One region of the Staphylococcus sp. SA22 genome, then DNA from elsewhere that is predicted to be linked to it. Evidence: predicted binding sites of a transcription regulator. Region 1 holds the regulator's gene; each other region holds the start of a gene.
What was found. Region 1 encodes CtsR, which represses protease genes until heat stress. Its sites were predicted from a motif close to ATGGTCAATAAAGGTCAAACA; they were not measured.
Positions count from the first base shown of each region.

Region 2: a site for CtsR is predicted at 1,986-2,006, ahead of clpB (ATP-dependent chaperone ClpB). Genes of this name have one in related genera too.
Region 3: a site for CtsR is predicted at 2,894-2,914, ahead of clpP (ATP-dependent Clp endopeptidase proteolytic subunit ClpP). Genes of this name have one in related genera too.

Region 1 covers NZ_JBSZQY010000013.1:3,489-8,453, reverse strand. The annotation lists gene ACXQH5_RS10725 (ATP-dependent Clp protease ATP-binding subunit) at 1-1,047, opposite strand, end outside; gene ACXQH5_RS10720 (protein arginine kinase) at 1,061-2,068, opposite strand; gene ACXQH5_RS10715 (UvrB/UvrC motif-containing protein) at 2,058-2,624, opposite strand; gene ACXQH5_RS10710 (CtsR family transcriptional regulator) at 2,643-3,104, opposite strand; gene ACXQH5_RS10705 (NupC/NupG family nucleoside CNT transporter) at 3,262-4,476, shown strand; gene pdxT (pyridoxal 5'-phosphate synthase glutaminase subunit PdxT) at 4,684-4,965, opposite strand, start outside.
Region 2 covers NZ_JBSZQY010000002.1:20,175-25,139, reverse strand. The annotation lists gene ACXQH5_RS02200 (acyltransferase family protein) at 34-1,848, shown strand; gene clpB (ATP-dependent chaperone ClpB) at 2,051-4,660, shown strand; gene ACXQH5_RS02190 (LysR family transcriptional regulator) at 4,719-4,965, opposite strand, start outside.
Region 3 covers NZ_JBSZQY010000002.1:150,093-155,057, forward strand. The annotation lists gene ACXQH5_RS02895 (TIGR01777 family oxidoreductase) at 1-111, shown strand, start outside; gene ACXQH5_RS02900 (malolactic enzyme) at 445-2,079, opposite strand; gene clpP (ATP-dependent Clp endopeptidase proteolytic subunit ClpP) at 2,261-2,848, opposite strand; gene whiA (DNA-binding protein WhiA) at 3,418-4,362, opposite strand; gene ACXQH5_RS02915 (YvcK family protein) at 4,473-4,965, opposite strand, start outside.

The DNA.
Region 1 (4,965 bases):
AGCAACTGTATCTACTACTGAAGGTTCATCAACTTGTACAGGTTGGAAACGACGTTCTAAAGCCGCGTCTTTTTCAATATTTTTGCGATATTCATCTAATGTAGTAGCACCAATACATTGTAATTCACCACGTGCTAATGCCGGTTTCAAAATATTCGAAGCATCGATAGCACCTTCAGCACCACCAGCACCGACTAAAGTATGCAACTCATCAATAAATAGGATGACATTACCTGCTTGTTGGATTTCTTCCATAACCTTTTTCAGACGCTCTTCAAATTCACCACGATATTTAGTACCTGCAACTACTGTTCCCATATCTAAAGACATAACACGCTTATCTTTTAATGTCTCTGGCACCTCATTATTCACTATAGCTTGCGCTAAACCTTCAGCAATAGCAGTTTTACCAACACCTGGTTCTCCAATAAGTACAGGATTGTTTTTCGTACGTCTACTTAACACTTCAATTACACGTGTAATTTCTTTATCACGTCCTATAACAGGATCTAATGTACCGTCTTTGGCAATGACTGTTAAGTCACGAGCTAAACTATCTAAAGTTGGAGTATTATTTGACTTACTAGCTTGTGCATTTTTATTACTCATTTCAGGGTTTCCTAAAGCTTTCACAACTTGTGCACGTGCTTTAGTAATATTTAAATCTAGATTTGCAAAAACTCTTGCTGCAACACCTTCATTTTCACGAATCAAGCCTAATAAAATATGTTCCGTTCCAACAAAATTGTGATGTAATTTTCTAGCTTCATCCATCGATAATTCAATGACTTTTTTAGCTCTAGGTGTATAATGCAATGTACCAACATGATCTTGACCATGTCCAATTAATTTTTCAACTTCTTCAATTACTTTATCTTCAGTGATATTAAAACTTTCTAATACTTTTGCAGCAATTCCTTCAGGTTCTTTCATTAACCCCAATAATAGGTGTTCTGTTCCTATATTTGAATGATTTAAACGAATTGCTTCTTCTTGTGCATGTGCTAATACGCGCTGTGCACGTTCAGTTAATCTACCAAATAACATAAATAATGACCTCCTACTTTATATGTTCTCTTAGTATATCTGCTCGTTTTTCTTTTACAGATTTGTCATCTTCTTCATCTAATAAAAATGGTGTCTGTATAGCTACCATCAATTCATTAAATTTAAAGTTTTGTAATTCAATGTAATTTAAATCTATACCAAGTTTAACTTCGCTTAATCTATAAGAAGCCTCTTCCATAGTTATCATTCTACAGTTTTGTAAAATACCTAGCGAGCGAAAAACACGGTCTTGTGTTTCTAATTGATTATAAGTGTCTAACTTTTGTCGTATTTGTTTTTCTTCATGAATGATTTGATTAACAACTTCTGTTAATGTTTCTATGATTTCTAACTCAGATTTACCAAGTGTAAGTTGGTTGGATACTTGATAAGTATGTCCATAAACTTGCGAACCTTCACCGTAAATACCTCTGATTGTATATCCAAAACGATTAATGGTTTGAGCAATCCGTGTCATTCTTTTCATAATAGATAGACCTGGTAAATGTAGCATCACGCTTGCTCTCATACCAGTACCTATATTGGTAGGACATGTAGTTAAATAACCAAGTTGTTCATCATAACTTATATCAAGGCTTCGATCTAATTCATCATCAATTGATGAAGCTTGATTATATAAAGCCTGTAATGTCGTGTCAGTTCCCATAGCTTGAATACGAATATGATCCTCTTCATTTATCATGACACTTAAAGATTCATCATCATTCACTAATACTGCGGCTGCTGGTTGTTTTATTAGTTCAGGACTAATCAAATGCTTTGCAACCATTTTCATTTTACTTTGTTGATCCATTTGATCAAGACGCATTAATTCAAAATTTGGCAAGGCATCTTGTACCTCATTTATAACTCTAAATCCATCATTTTCAGTAGCATACATTAGTGGATGCACATGATTTTCTAAATTACGCGCTAACCGAATTCTAGAAGACATAACAATTGGTGTTTCTTCATTACTTTTCATCCATTGGCTGATATTATCATGAATATTATGCGTCATCATGTTGCACCTCACTCTCAGCTTTTAGTGCTTTAATTTCATCTCTAACAATGGCTGCTTCCTCAAAATCTTGGATTTCAATAAGTTTTTTTAAATATTCATTCTTTTCTTCAATTTTTCGCTTTAAAGCTATCTTTTTATGTGAAGAATGTGGTGTCTTTCCAACGTGCTCAAATTGTCCACCTTGAACTCTGCGGACGATATCAATGATGTCATCTTTAAATGTTGCATAACAATTAGCACACCCAAATTTACCAACATGTGCAATATCTTTCAAAGTCATATGACATGATGGGCAACGTTTTTCTTCTTTAAACGCTACTTCTTGAAAATTAATGCCATGTTTCGTAGCTAAATGTTGTAAAATTTGCTTAACAACAAATGCTTCTTCGAAATTATCTTGATGTTCTTGATATTCAGGTTGTTCATTAGCTTGATTCCACGGATGGTGCCCCTCAGCACAAGTTTGACACACCATTTTTTCTTCTGTTTTATTTTTACTTGTAACTTTAACTTTTAATTCCGCTTCATTAAGTTGACAATTTTCACAAAGCACTTCAACACCTCATTTCATTTAGTAATAATTTATAACAGGTAACAAACGTTTTAAAATATTTGCTCTAATAATATCTCTAGAAACCATATCCATTGATAGCGTTTCTCTATCAATAACTGCTTGAATCATTTTAGCTTCACGTTCATTTATTAACATTTTATCTAAAAGCCCATCAATAATATAATAAGCTTGTTGTTGAGAAATAGAAGGTCCAATCAACTGAAGCAAATGATTAATATAACCTGTTGCATCTTTATTTTCAATTTTAGTGATTCGGATGTAACCACCACCACCACGTTTACTTTCGATTTCATAACCATGTTCATTAGTGAATCGTGTTTTGATTACATAGTTTAATTGTGATGGTACGCAATCAAAACGCTGTGCGATATTCGCTCTCTGAATTTCGACGACATCCTCATTCGACTCTTCAAATAAACGTTTGATGTATTGTTCTATGATGTCAGACATATTGTGCATGTATATCACCCCTTTTTGACCTTCTTTGACTATATTATATGACCTATTTTGACCTTTTTCAATTAATTTGTTTTTATATTTTCAAAAATTTATGATGTTAGCCCTTCCATTTTATTGTATGATAGATTGTAGAAAAAACTAAAGGAATGAGAAATATATGCATATTCTAATTGGGATTATCGGAATTATCTTCTTTTTGGCACTTGCGTTTCTATTTAGCTCAGACAGGAAAAATATTCGCTGGAAATATGTAGGAATTTTACTTGCAATTCAGCTTATCTTTGCATTTATCTTGCTTAAAACTACAATGGGAATCAAGGTTATTGGTGGTATTTCAAACGGTTTTAACTACTTATTATTAAAAGCTGCAGATGGTGTTAACTTTGTATTCGGTGGTATTCAATATATCGATCCTAAGCAACCACCATTCTTCTTCAGTGTATTATTACCTATCGTATTTATTTCAGCGATTATCGGTATCCTTCAATACACAAAGATTTTACCTTTAATCATTAATGTTTTAGGATTCTTAATTTCTAAAATTAATGGTATGGGACGTTTAGAATCATACAATGCAGTTGCTGCAGCAATTTTGGGACAATCTGAAGTATTTATTTCAATTAAAAAACAATTACCATACATACCTAAGCAACGTTTATACACATTAACAGCTTCAGCAATGTCGACTGTTTCTGCTTCAATTATCGGTGCATACTTTACCTTAATTGAACCTAAATATGTTGTAACGGCTGTTGTCTTAAACTTATTTGGTGGTTTCATCATCGCTTCAATTATTAACCCTTATAAAGTTAATGAAGAAGATGACAAATTATTAGTTGAAGAAACTGAAGAAAGACAACAATCATTCTTCGAAATGCTAGGAGAATATATTTTAGATGGATTTAAAGTAGCTGTCATTGTAGGCGCAATGTTAATCGGATACATTGCCATTATCGCTCTATTAAATGGAATTGTAAGCAATATCTTTAGTACAGTTTCAGGTGGCGCTATTTCTTGGGATTTCCAAACATTAATTGGTTTTGTCTTTGCACCATTTGCATTCTTAGTCGGTGTGCCTTGGCAAGATGCAGTTCAAGCCGGTTCAGTTATGGCGACAAAACTATTATCTAACGAATTTGTAGCAATGCAAGCACTTGGTAAACTTAGTGATTTATCTGAACACGCAAAAGGTGTTACATCTGTATTCTTAGTATCATTTGCTAACTTTAGCTCTATTGGTATTATTTCAGGTGCGATTAAATCACTTAATGACAAAAAAGGAGATACAGTTGCCCGCTTTGGTTTGAAATTATTATTCGGTGCAACACTAGTATCTTTCATTTCAGCTGCAATCGCTGGATTCTTTATTTAACAAATACATCAACATCGAATTAACCCCTTCAAAATTTTGACTATTCTCAGTCTCTTTGAAGGGGTTTTTTCTTATGTATATCTTTATTTTCTATCATTTTTAATTTTGACATAAAAAATAACTCCTCCAAAGCTAAGTTTGAAGGAGTTATTTTCTTCTCAACAAATCTATAAATATCAATAATTCGTTGATTTAGCATACATTAAGCTATGCTTTTTTTACAATATGATTAATAAAGTAATCAGTTACTCTATAGTCATCTGTTAATTCAGGATGGAATGATACGCCTAAATATTTACCTTGCTGGACAGCTACAATTTTCTCATTAACCTTACATAGGATATCTACGCCTTGACCTACTTTTTCAATATGTGGCGCTCTTATAAAGACACCTTCAATATCTGTAGCGATACCTTTAATATCTAATTCTGTTTCAAAGCTGTCAACTTGTCTACCGAATGAGTTTCGTTGTACAGTAATATTCAACTT
Region 2 (4,965 bases), on a different contig from region 1:
AGAAGAACAGTTTTAAAAGGGAAGAATGCAAAAATGAACAAAACAAAGGGTTTTACAAAATATAAGAAAATGATATATATGCCAGGGCTCGATGGTTTGAGGGCAATCGCTGTTCTAGGAATTATTATTTACCACTTAAATAAGCAATGGTTGACAGGTGGCTTTTTAGGTGTAGATACATTTTTTGTGATCTCTGGTTATTTAATTACAAGCTTATTACTCAAAGAGTATGATGACACGGGTATCATTAAATTGAAAAGCTTTTGGATACGTCGTTTAAAACGTTTATTACCAGCAGTCATAGTTTTATTAATGGTTGTAGGGACAGCAACCTTATTATTAAAATCAGAAAATATCATTAGGGTTAAACATGATATTATTGCTGCGATATTTTATGTATCAAACTGGTGGTATATAGCAAAAGATGTTAATTATTTTGAGCAATTTTCATTTATGCCATTAAAGCATTTATGGTCTTTAGCAATTGAAGAACAGTATTACATATTTTTCCCAGTTATTTTGGTTACATTATTGTTAACAATTAAAAAGCGATACAAAATAGGATTTATTTTTTGGGGAGTATCTATAATTTCTTTAGGGTTAATGATGTTTATCTACAGTATTAATGGGGATCATTCACGAGTGTATTTTGGAACAGATACAAGATTACAGACATTGTTACTGGGTGTTATTTTAGCTTTTTTATGGCCACCGTTTAAATTGAAAAATGATCCACCTAAAGTTGTAAAATATATTATTGATAGCATAGGTAGTTTATCATTTATAGTACTTATATTATTATTTTTCATTATTAATGATGAGACGAATTGGATATATGATGGTGGTTTTTATTTAATATCCATATTAACGTTATTCATTATTGCCAGTGTCGTTCATCCATCTACATGGATAGCGAAGATATTTTCAAATCCAGTGTTAGTATTTATCGGGAAAAGGTCTTACAGTTTATATTTATGGCATTTTGCAGTAATTAGTTTCGTACATAGTTACTATGTAGACGGACAGATACCTGTATATGTGTACTTTATAGATATAAGTTTTACAATTATATTTGCAGAGCTATCATATCGCTTTATAGAAACTCCATTTAGAAAAGAAGGTATTAAAGCTTTAAATTGGCGACCTTCTTATATACCACAATTTATAAGAATGGCAATTGTAGTAACCTTGTTAATTCCATTTATGTTGATTTTAGTAGGTGCATTCAATAAATATGGTAAAGACATTATAGGAGAAAAAGCGAATAGCTTTGATACCACTATTGAAGATAATTATTTAATGCGGATAGCACCAATTGATAACATTCACATTGATGGCTTAGTAAGTGAGAAGAAAAAGGAATCTTCCGACGTATATAATAATATTAAACCTCTTTTAATCGGTGATTCAGTAATGGTTGATATCGGTGAGTCATTTAAGTCATCAGTTCCTAAGTCTAGAATTGATGGAAAAGTAGGGCGTCAATTGTATCAAACCTTACCTTTAGTTAAAGCGAATTATTCACAATATAAAAAATCATCTGATCAAGTCGTATTAGAATTAGGTACAAATGGCGACTTTACTGTCAAACAGCTCGACGATTTACTTAATCAATTTGGAAAAGCCAAGATTTATTTAGTTAATACACGTGTTCCAAGAATTTATGAGGCAAATGTAAATCGATTATTAGCTGACGCGGCGAAACGAAAGTCCAATGTCACATTAATTGATTGGTATAAGCGATCACAAGGACATAGTGAATATTTTGCACCAGACGGTGTACATTTAGAGTACAAAGGAGTCCTAGCTTTAAAAGATGAAATATTAAAAGCACTTAAAAAGAAATAACATATGTTTAATAAGTCTAGTTAATGTGTAACGTAACATTAGCTAGATTTTTTTAATTCAAAAATTTATTTACAAATATTAGGAAATTTAAGTGTAAAAGAGTTGATAAATGATTATATTGGGACTATAATATAACTAAGGTCAAAGAAAGTCAAAGTCAAAATTGCAACTTGACCAACTCTACAAATTAGAGGTGAAATTAATGGATATAAATAAAATGACATATGCAGTTCAAAGTGCTTTGCAACAAGCAGTTGAACTGAGTCAGCAACATAAATTACAAAATATAGAAATTGAGGCAATTTTAAGCGCTGCCTTAAATGAAAGTGAAAGCTTATATAAAAGTATTTTAGAACGAGCAAATATTGAGGTAGATCAATTAAACAAAGCTTATGAAGACAAACTAAACACCTATGCATCTGTAGAAGGTGACAATATACAATATGGTCAATATATTAGCCAACAAGCAAACCAATTGATAACTAAGGCTGAATCATACATGAAAGAATATGAAGATGAATATATTTCAATGGAGCATATTTTACGTTCGGCAATGGACATTGATCAAACAACAAAACATTATATAAATAATAAAGTAGAAGTTATCAAAGAAATTATTAAAAAAGTAAGAGGGGGAAATCACGTGACATCACAAAATCCAGAAGTTAATTACGAAGCATTAGCTAAATATGGCCGCGACTTAGTAGAAGAAGTTAGACAAGGTAAAATGGATCCTGTTATAGGAAGAGATGAAGAAATTCGAAATACGATTCGTATTTTAAGTCGTAAAACTAAAAACAACCCTGTGCTCATTGGTGAACCTGGTGTTGGTAAAACTGCAATTGTTGAAGGATTAGCGCAGCGTATAGTTAAGAAAGATGTGCCAGAATCATTATTAGATAAAACTGTTTTTGAGTTAGATTTAAGCGCATTAGTAGCGGGCGCTAAATATCGTGGTGAATTTGAAGAGAGATTAAAAGCAGTCCTAAAAGAAGTTAAAGAGTCTGATGGTAGAATTATATTATTTATTGATGAAATCCATATGCTTGTAGGTGCTGGTAAAACAGATGGTGCCATGGATGCAGGCAACATGCTAAAACCAATGTTAGCACGAGGAGAGTTACATTGTATTGGTGCAACAACTTTAAATGAATATCGAGAATATATTGAAAAAGATTCGGCATTAGAGCGTCGTTTCCAAAAAGTAGCAGTTAGTGAGCCTGATGTTGAAGATACAATTTCAATTTTACGTGGTTTAAAAGAACGATATGAAGTGTATCATGGTGTGCGTATTCAAGATAGAGCCTTAGTTGCTGCCGCTGAATTGTCTGATCGTTACATCACTGATCGTTTTTTACCAGATAAAGCGATTGATTTAGTTGACCAAGCATGTGCAACAATTCGTACGGAAATGGGATCAAATCCAACTGAATTGGATCAAGTTAATAGACGTGTTATGCAATTAGAAATTGAAGAAAGCGCACTTAAAAATGAATCTGACAATGCGAGCAAACAGAGATTACAAGAACTACAAGAAGAGCTTGCCAATGAAAAAGAGAAACAAGCAGCACTTCAATCTCGTGTAGAATCAGAAAAAGAAAAAATAGCAAATTTACAAGGAAAACGTGCGCAACTAGATGAAAGTAGACAAGCGTTGGAAGATGCACAAACAAATAACAATTTAGAAAAAGCAGCTGAACTACAATATGGAACAATTCCTCAATTGGAAAAAGAACTTAGAGAATTAGAGGATAATTTCCAAGATGAGCAAGGTGAAGATACAGATCGAATGATTCGTGAAGTTGTAACAGACGAAGAAATTGGCGATATTGTCAGCCAATGGACAGGCATACCAGTTTCAAAATTAGTTGAAACAGAACGTGAAAAATTACTTCACTTAAGTGATATCTTGCATAAACGTGTTGTAGGCCAAGATAAAGCGGTTGACCTGGTTTCAGATGCAGTAGTTAGAGCAAGAGCAGGTATTAAAGATCCAAACAGACCTATTGGTAGTTTCTTATTCCTAGGTCCAACTGGGGTAGGTAAAACTGAATTAGCTAAATCATTAGCTGCATCATTATTTGATTCTGAAAAACATATGATTCGTATTGATATGAGTGAATATATGGAAAAACATGCAGTATCAAGATTGATAGGGGCACCTCCAGGATATATTGGACATGATGAAGGGGGTCAATTAACTGAAGCGGTTCGTCGTAATCCATACTCAGTTATTTTATTAGATGAGGTTGAAAAAGCGCATACTGACGTCTTTAATGTATTATTGCAAATTTTAGATGAAGGCCGTTTAACTGATTCTAAAGGACGTAGCGTTGATTTTAAAAATACTATTATTATTATGACAAGTAATATTGGATCTCAAGTTTTATTAGAAAACGTAAAAGAGACTGGTGAAATTACAGAACCAACAGAAAAAGCTGTTATGACAAGTTTAAATGCATATTTCAAACCAGAAATTTTGAATCGTATGGATGACATCGTATTATTTAAACCTTTATCTATTGATGACATGAGTATGATTGTAGACAAAATATTAACGCAATTAAATATAAGATTACTAGAACAACGAATCTCAATTGAAGTTTCTGATGATGCTAAAGCTTGGCTAGGTCAAGAGGCTTATGAACCTCAATACGGTGCAAGACCATTAAAACGTTTTGTACAACGCCAAATTGAAACACCATTAGCACGTATGATGATTAAAGAGGGATTCCCAGAAGGTACAACTATTAAAGTTAATTTAAATTCAGACAATAACTTAACGTTTAATGTTGAAAAAATTCATGAATAAAATTGAACCAAGAATGTGATGATTAATCGCATTCTTGGTTTTTTAGATTTGAAATTTATTATAATTGTTCATTGGCAATATACTTTTTAAATGATTTAATAAACACCAATATTTCTGGGATTTCTTTTTTGCTGTATATATATGTAAATGAAATAGGTGCTTGTAAAATTTTCGTGTTAATAACCGAAATATTGTAATCACTATTTGTTGTTATATAAAGAGGCAGGAATGATATACCTTGATTCATTTCGATTAATTTAATTGAAGTATGCACATCATTGATAGATAGAAATTGTGCTTTTTCA
Region 3 (4,965 bases), on a different contig from region 1:
ACAGTAGTATTGGATACTCAAAAAGTATTACCTAATAAAATTCAAGCATTGGGATTCCAATTTAAATATAGTAATTTAAAAATGGCACTTGAAGATTTAATTAGTAAGTGAGTGGGACATTGATCTCTCCTACTCCACTTCAAGCAAAAAGCTTGGGACATAAATCAATGTCCTAGGGTCTATAATATTATATTGGCAGTAGTTGACTGAATGAAAATGCGCTTGCAACAAGCTTTTTTCAACTCTAGTCAACCTTGCCGGGGTGGGACAACGAAATAAATTTTGTAAAAATATCATTTCTGTCCCACTCCCTTCTATTCGCTGATATTACATATAGTTATAACTTTAAAATCACTTATGAATATTGGTTAATTAATTTTAATGTAAATACGAAAAGGCCACTTGAAACAAAATGTTCAAATGACCTTTTACTACTTTATAAAATTAAATGTATGATTTGTATTCAGGATACCAAATTTCAGCTTCAATTGCTTTGTCAATATCATCAATAGTTTCAGCGTTTAATCCTTGATCAATGACACTTTGTGCAACCGCTTTGGCTATGGCACGAGAACATTGATGTATTTTCTCGACAGGTGGTAAGACTGCAGCACCTGGTTCATCTGGATTGACCATGCCACCAAGTGCATGACTGGCAGCTGATAGAATCTGTTGATTTACTTTCTTCGCTTTTGACGCAATAAGCCCCAAACCTAAACCAGGATACATCAATGCATTATTTGCTTGACCAATACTGTAATTCACACCATTGTATTCAATGTCATTATATGGGATACCAGTTCCAATTAATGCTTTTCCGTTAGTCCATTTTAATAAATCTTGTGCAGTTGCTTCTGCTAATTTTGTAGGATTAGACAATGGGAAAATCATTGGACGTTCTGTATGTTTTAACATCTCTTTTACTGCATCTTCTGTAAATGCACCTGTTTGAGTTGATGTACCGATTAAAACAGTAGGCTTAATATTTTCAATTACTTCTTTTAAATTTTTCCAGTTTACTGTATTTGAAAATTCATTCCTATTTTTAGCAAATACTTGTTGCGCTTCAGTTAAATCATCCATATCATCAAACAATAATCCTTGTTTATCCATAATATAGAAATGCTGATTTGCTTTTTCTTCTGAAACACCCTGTTTAATTAGTTCATCTTTTAAAATATTGGTAATACCCATACCAGCTGTACCACCACCATAAACTAAAAACGTCTGATTCGTATAATCTACTTTAGAAATATTTAATGCACCTAGTACACCAGCTAATGTAACTATACCTGTACCTTGAATATCATCATTAAAAGTTGGTAACGTATCTTCATATTTATCTAAAATATTTTTGGCATGCCCTCTACCAAAATCTTCCCAATGTAATAGTGCATTAGGATATTCTTTACGCACTGCACTCACAAATTTATCTACAAATGCGTAATATGTCTCATCATCGACACGTTTATGACGATTTCCTAAATAAAGGTCATCCTTTAGTAATTGTTCATTATTAGTACCTACATCTAAAGATACAGGTAAGACTTGTGAAGGATTTATTCCAGCTGCTGCTGTATATACTATTAATTTTCCTATCGCAATATCTACACCATCAACGCCCCAATCGCCGATACCTAATATACCTTCCGCATCTGTCACTACGATTAATCGAATATCTCTGCCATTTGCAACGTTGCGCAATTCTTGTTCAATTTGATCTTGTCTATCAACAGATAAAAATACTGCATCTTGGGGTCTGCTGAAATTCTCATTATATTGTTCAATCGATTGTGCAATAACAGGGTCATAGATAATTGGCATAAATTCAACTAAATGCTCTGAAGTCAATTTGTAAAACAATGTACGATTACGATTAAAAATTGCCATTAAAAATAAACGTTTCTCAAAATCGGTTTGTTTCGCCTTGAATTGTTCATAACATTGTTCTGCTTGTTGTTCTAAAGTTCGAACATTCGCAGGTAATAAACCTTCAAGCCCTAACTGTTTTCTTTCTTCGTTAGTAAAAGCTGTACCTTTGTTTAAAAATGGATTGTTAAGTAATTCAATGCCTTTCATAAAATCATCCTTTATATTTTTTAGATTGTTGAACCGCAGACGCAACGTGTCTAATTAAATTCTCATAAACATTTTTACCCGTTATTTTTTGCTTTTAATCGAAATGTTTTTGACAATTTATTTATACCTTGGTTTACTCATACAAAAAGAGCAGACTGCTTAGTCTACTCTTTACTTTGAATTATTTTGTTTCAGGTACCATCACTTCATCAATTAAGCCATATTCTTTAGCTTCTTCTGCAGTTAAGAAGTTATCACGATCTGTGTCTTTTTGTATTTTTTCAATACTTTGACCAGTACGCTCTGATAAAATGCGGTTTAATTTTTCACGTGTTTTTAAAATGTGATTTGCAGCAATTTCGATTTCAGTTGCTTGTCCTTGAGCACCACCTAATGGTTGGTGAATCATTACTTCTGCATTTGGTAACGCAAAACGTTTACCTTTAGCACCAGCTGCTAATAAGAATGATCCCATTGATGCAGCCATACCGATACAAATTGTTTGAACATCAGGTTTAATGTGTTGAATTGTATCATAAATCGCAAAACCAGCTGTTACACTTCCTCCTGGTGAATTAATGTATAAATAAATATCTTTCTCTGAGTCTTGTGCTTGTAAGAATAATAACTGTGATACGATTGAATTTGCTACGTTGTCATCAATTTGTGAACCTAACATAATAATACGGTCTTTTAATAAACGTGAGTATATATCGTATGCACGTTCACCGCGATTTGTTGTTTCAATAACTGTAGGAATTAAATTCATCTATATTTCCTCCTTGTAATAACTGTTACTCATTATTTTACATATTAAGTCAAATTTGGTCAAACACTTTGACTTTAAATAGTTACATTGATTGACGCTTGTCTCTTTCCTTTGTAAACTGATAATATCTATTTTAGATTGTACTTATTTTACTTCTGATAGTACAGTGATTTGATTAACATATTTACTCCTTGTGGTGTAATGGATAACACGTAAGATTCCGGTTCTTAAGATAGGGGTTCGATTCCCTTCAAGGAGGCATTTAAATAAAATACAATACTTTTCAATACAGAGAATCCCGCAATGTCGGGATTCTTTTTATGCTGATTTTTTTGTCTATAATCAGGGACTTTCAGGGACTCAATTAATTATCACATTCGTATTTTCTTACGACCAAATTGATATATATGATGCTACTTAATGAGAAAATTAGGTAACGCTTGGTTATTGAATTTCCTTCATTAAACTTTCCAGATCAATTTAATAGTTAGTCGACTATTATTCATTAAACACTTTTTAATCATAAAAAAGGTATTTTTGATAATTCGCTACCAAAAACACCTTCTTACTTATAATTCTATTTGTTCACCATTTCTAATCTTATCGGCTAAATCATTAAGTTTTCTTAATCGATGATTTACACCTGATTTTGAAATTGGACCAGTTGACACCATTTCTCCAAGCTCTTTCAACGAAATTTCTTGATGTTCTACTCGAATTCTAGCAATCTCCCTCAACCTGTCTGGTAAATTTTCAATACCAATTTCTTTATCAATCAATTTAATGCTCTCAACTTGTTTCATCGCAGCACTAACTGTTTTATTTAGATTTGCCGTTTCACAATTAACGAGTCGGTTAACAGAATTACGCATATCTCTTACAATACGTACGTCTTCAAATTTTAATAACGCTTGATAGCCACCTATCAAACTAAGAAAATCCGAAATCTTTTCCGCTTCTTTTAAATACGTAATACTTCCTTTTTTTCGCTCTAAATGTTTGGCATTCAACTCATAACTATTCATTAGTTTTGTTAAGCCTTCTGCATGACTCTCATTTTGAGAAAAAATTTCCAAATGGTACGAAGATGTTTCAGGGTTATTCACTGAGCCACCTGCCAGAAAAGCTCCTCTCAAGTAACTGCGTCTCATTTCGTCATCTTGAATCATTGAATGATCAATTTCATGCGTAAAAATGCCGTCTTTTAAAATTCCTAATTCATCAAGAATTTCTTTCGCTTTCATCTTTGTACGACAAATATAAATATTATTTTTTTTAAGTTTCATTTTTTTACGGACTAATATTTCAACTTCCACATTAAAGACACGTTTAATCAACGAATAAATACGTCTTGCCGTTGTTGCATTTTCCGTTTGAACATTTATAACAAATTGTTGATTTGAAAGACTAAGTGCACCATTCATTCGAATCAGTGCACTGAGCTCTGCTTTTGCATTCATTTCATCGACGTCTATTCTAGTTAATTCATTTTTCATTTCTGATGCAAAGCTCATCGTACAGTCATTCCTTTCTTATTTAAAACATGATTCACCTTAGAACCACTGTCTATTTTCATTTTTTTACACAGCTCTATTATCATATCATAATATGATTACGTTCTATATTATTTACGTTTATCACTTGGTACGAAAGGAATAGTACTAATTAATTCTAAAGCTATGTCATAAATCATTGTCGATAACACTTTAGTATTATGTCTTACTAAATGATTTTCAGAAATTTCAACTAAATTAGAAGATGTTTTTACATTTATGCTTTCTTTTTCAAGTTCAGCCTTATTAACTTCAACTGGTTTAGAATGTTTTTCTTCATATTTTTTCAAAACTTGAGGATTGAAAGTTTGAGTACTACAAATGACATAATCAATAAACGGTTGTCCAGCTTGTCTATGAATCGCGTCGATATGATCTTTCACGCTATAACCATCTGTTTCCCCAGGTTGCGTCATCACATTAGATACATATAGCTTAGGCGCATCAGAATGAATTAACGCATCTGAAATACCATTGACACATAAGTTAGAAATAACGCTCGTATATAATGACCCTGGTCCAAGAACGATTAAATCTGCTTCCCTTAAAGCATCAATTGCTTCT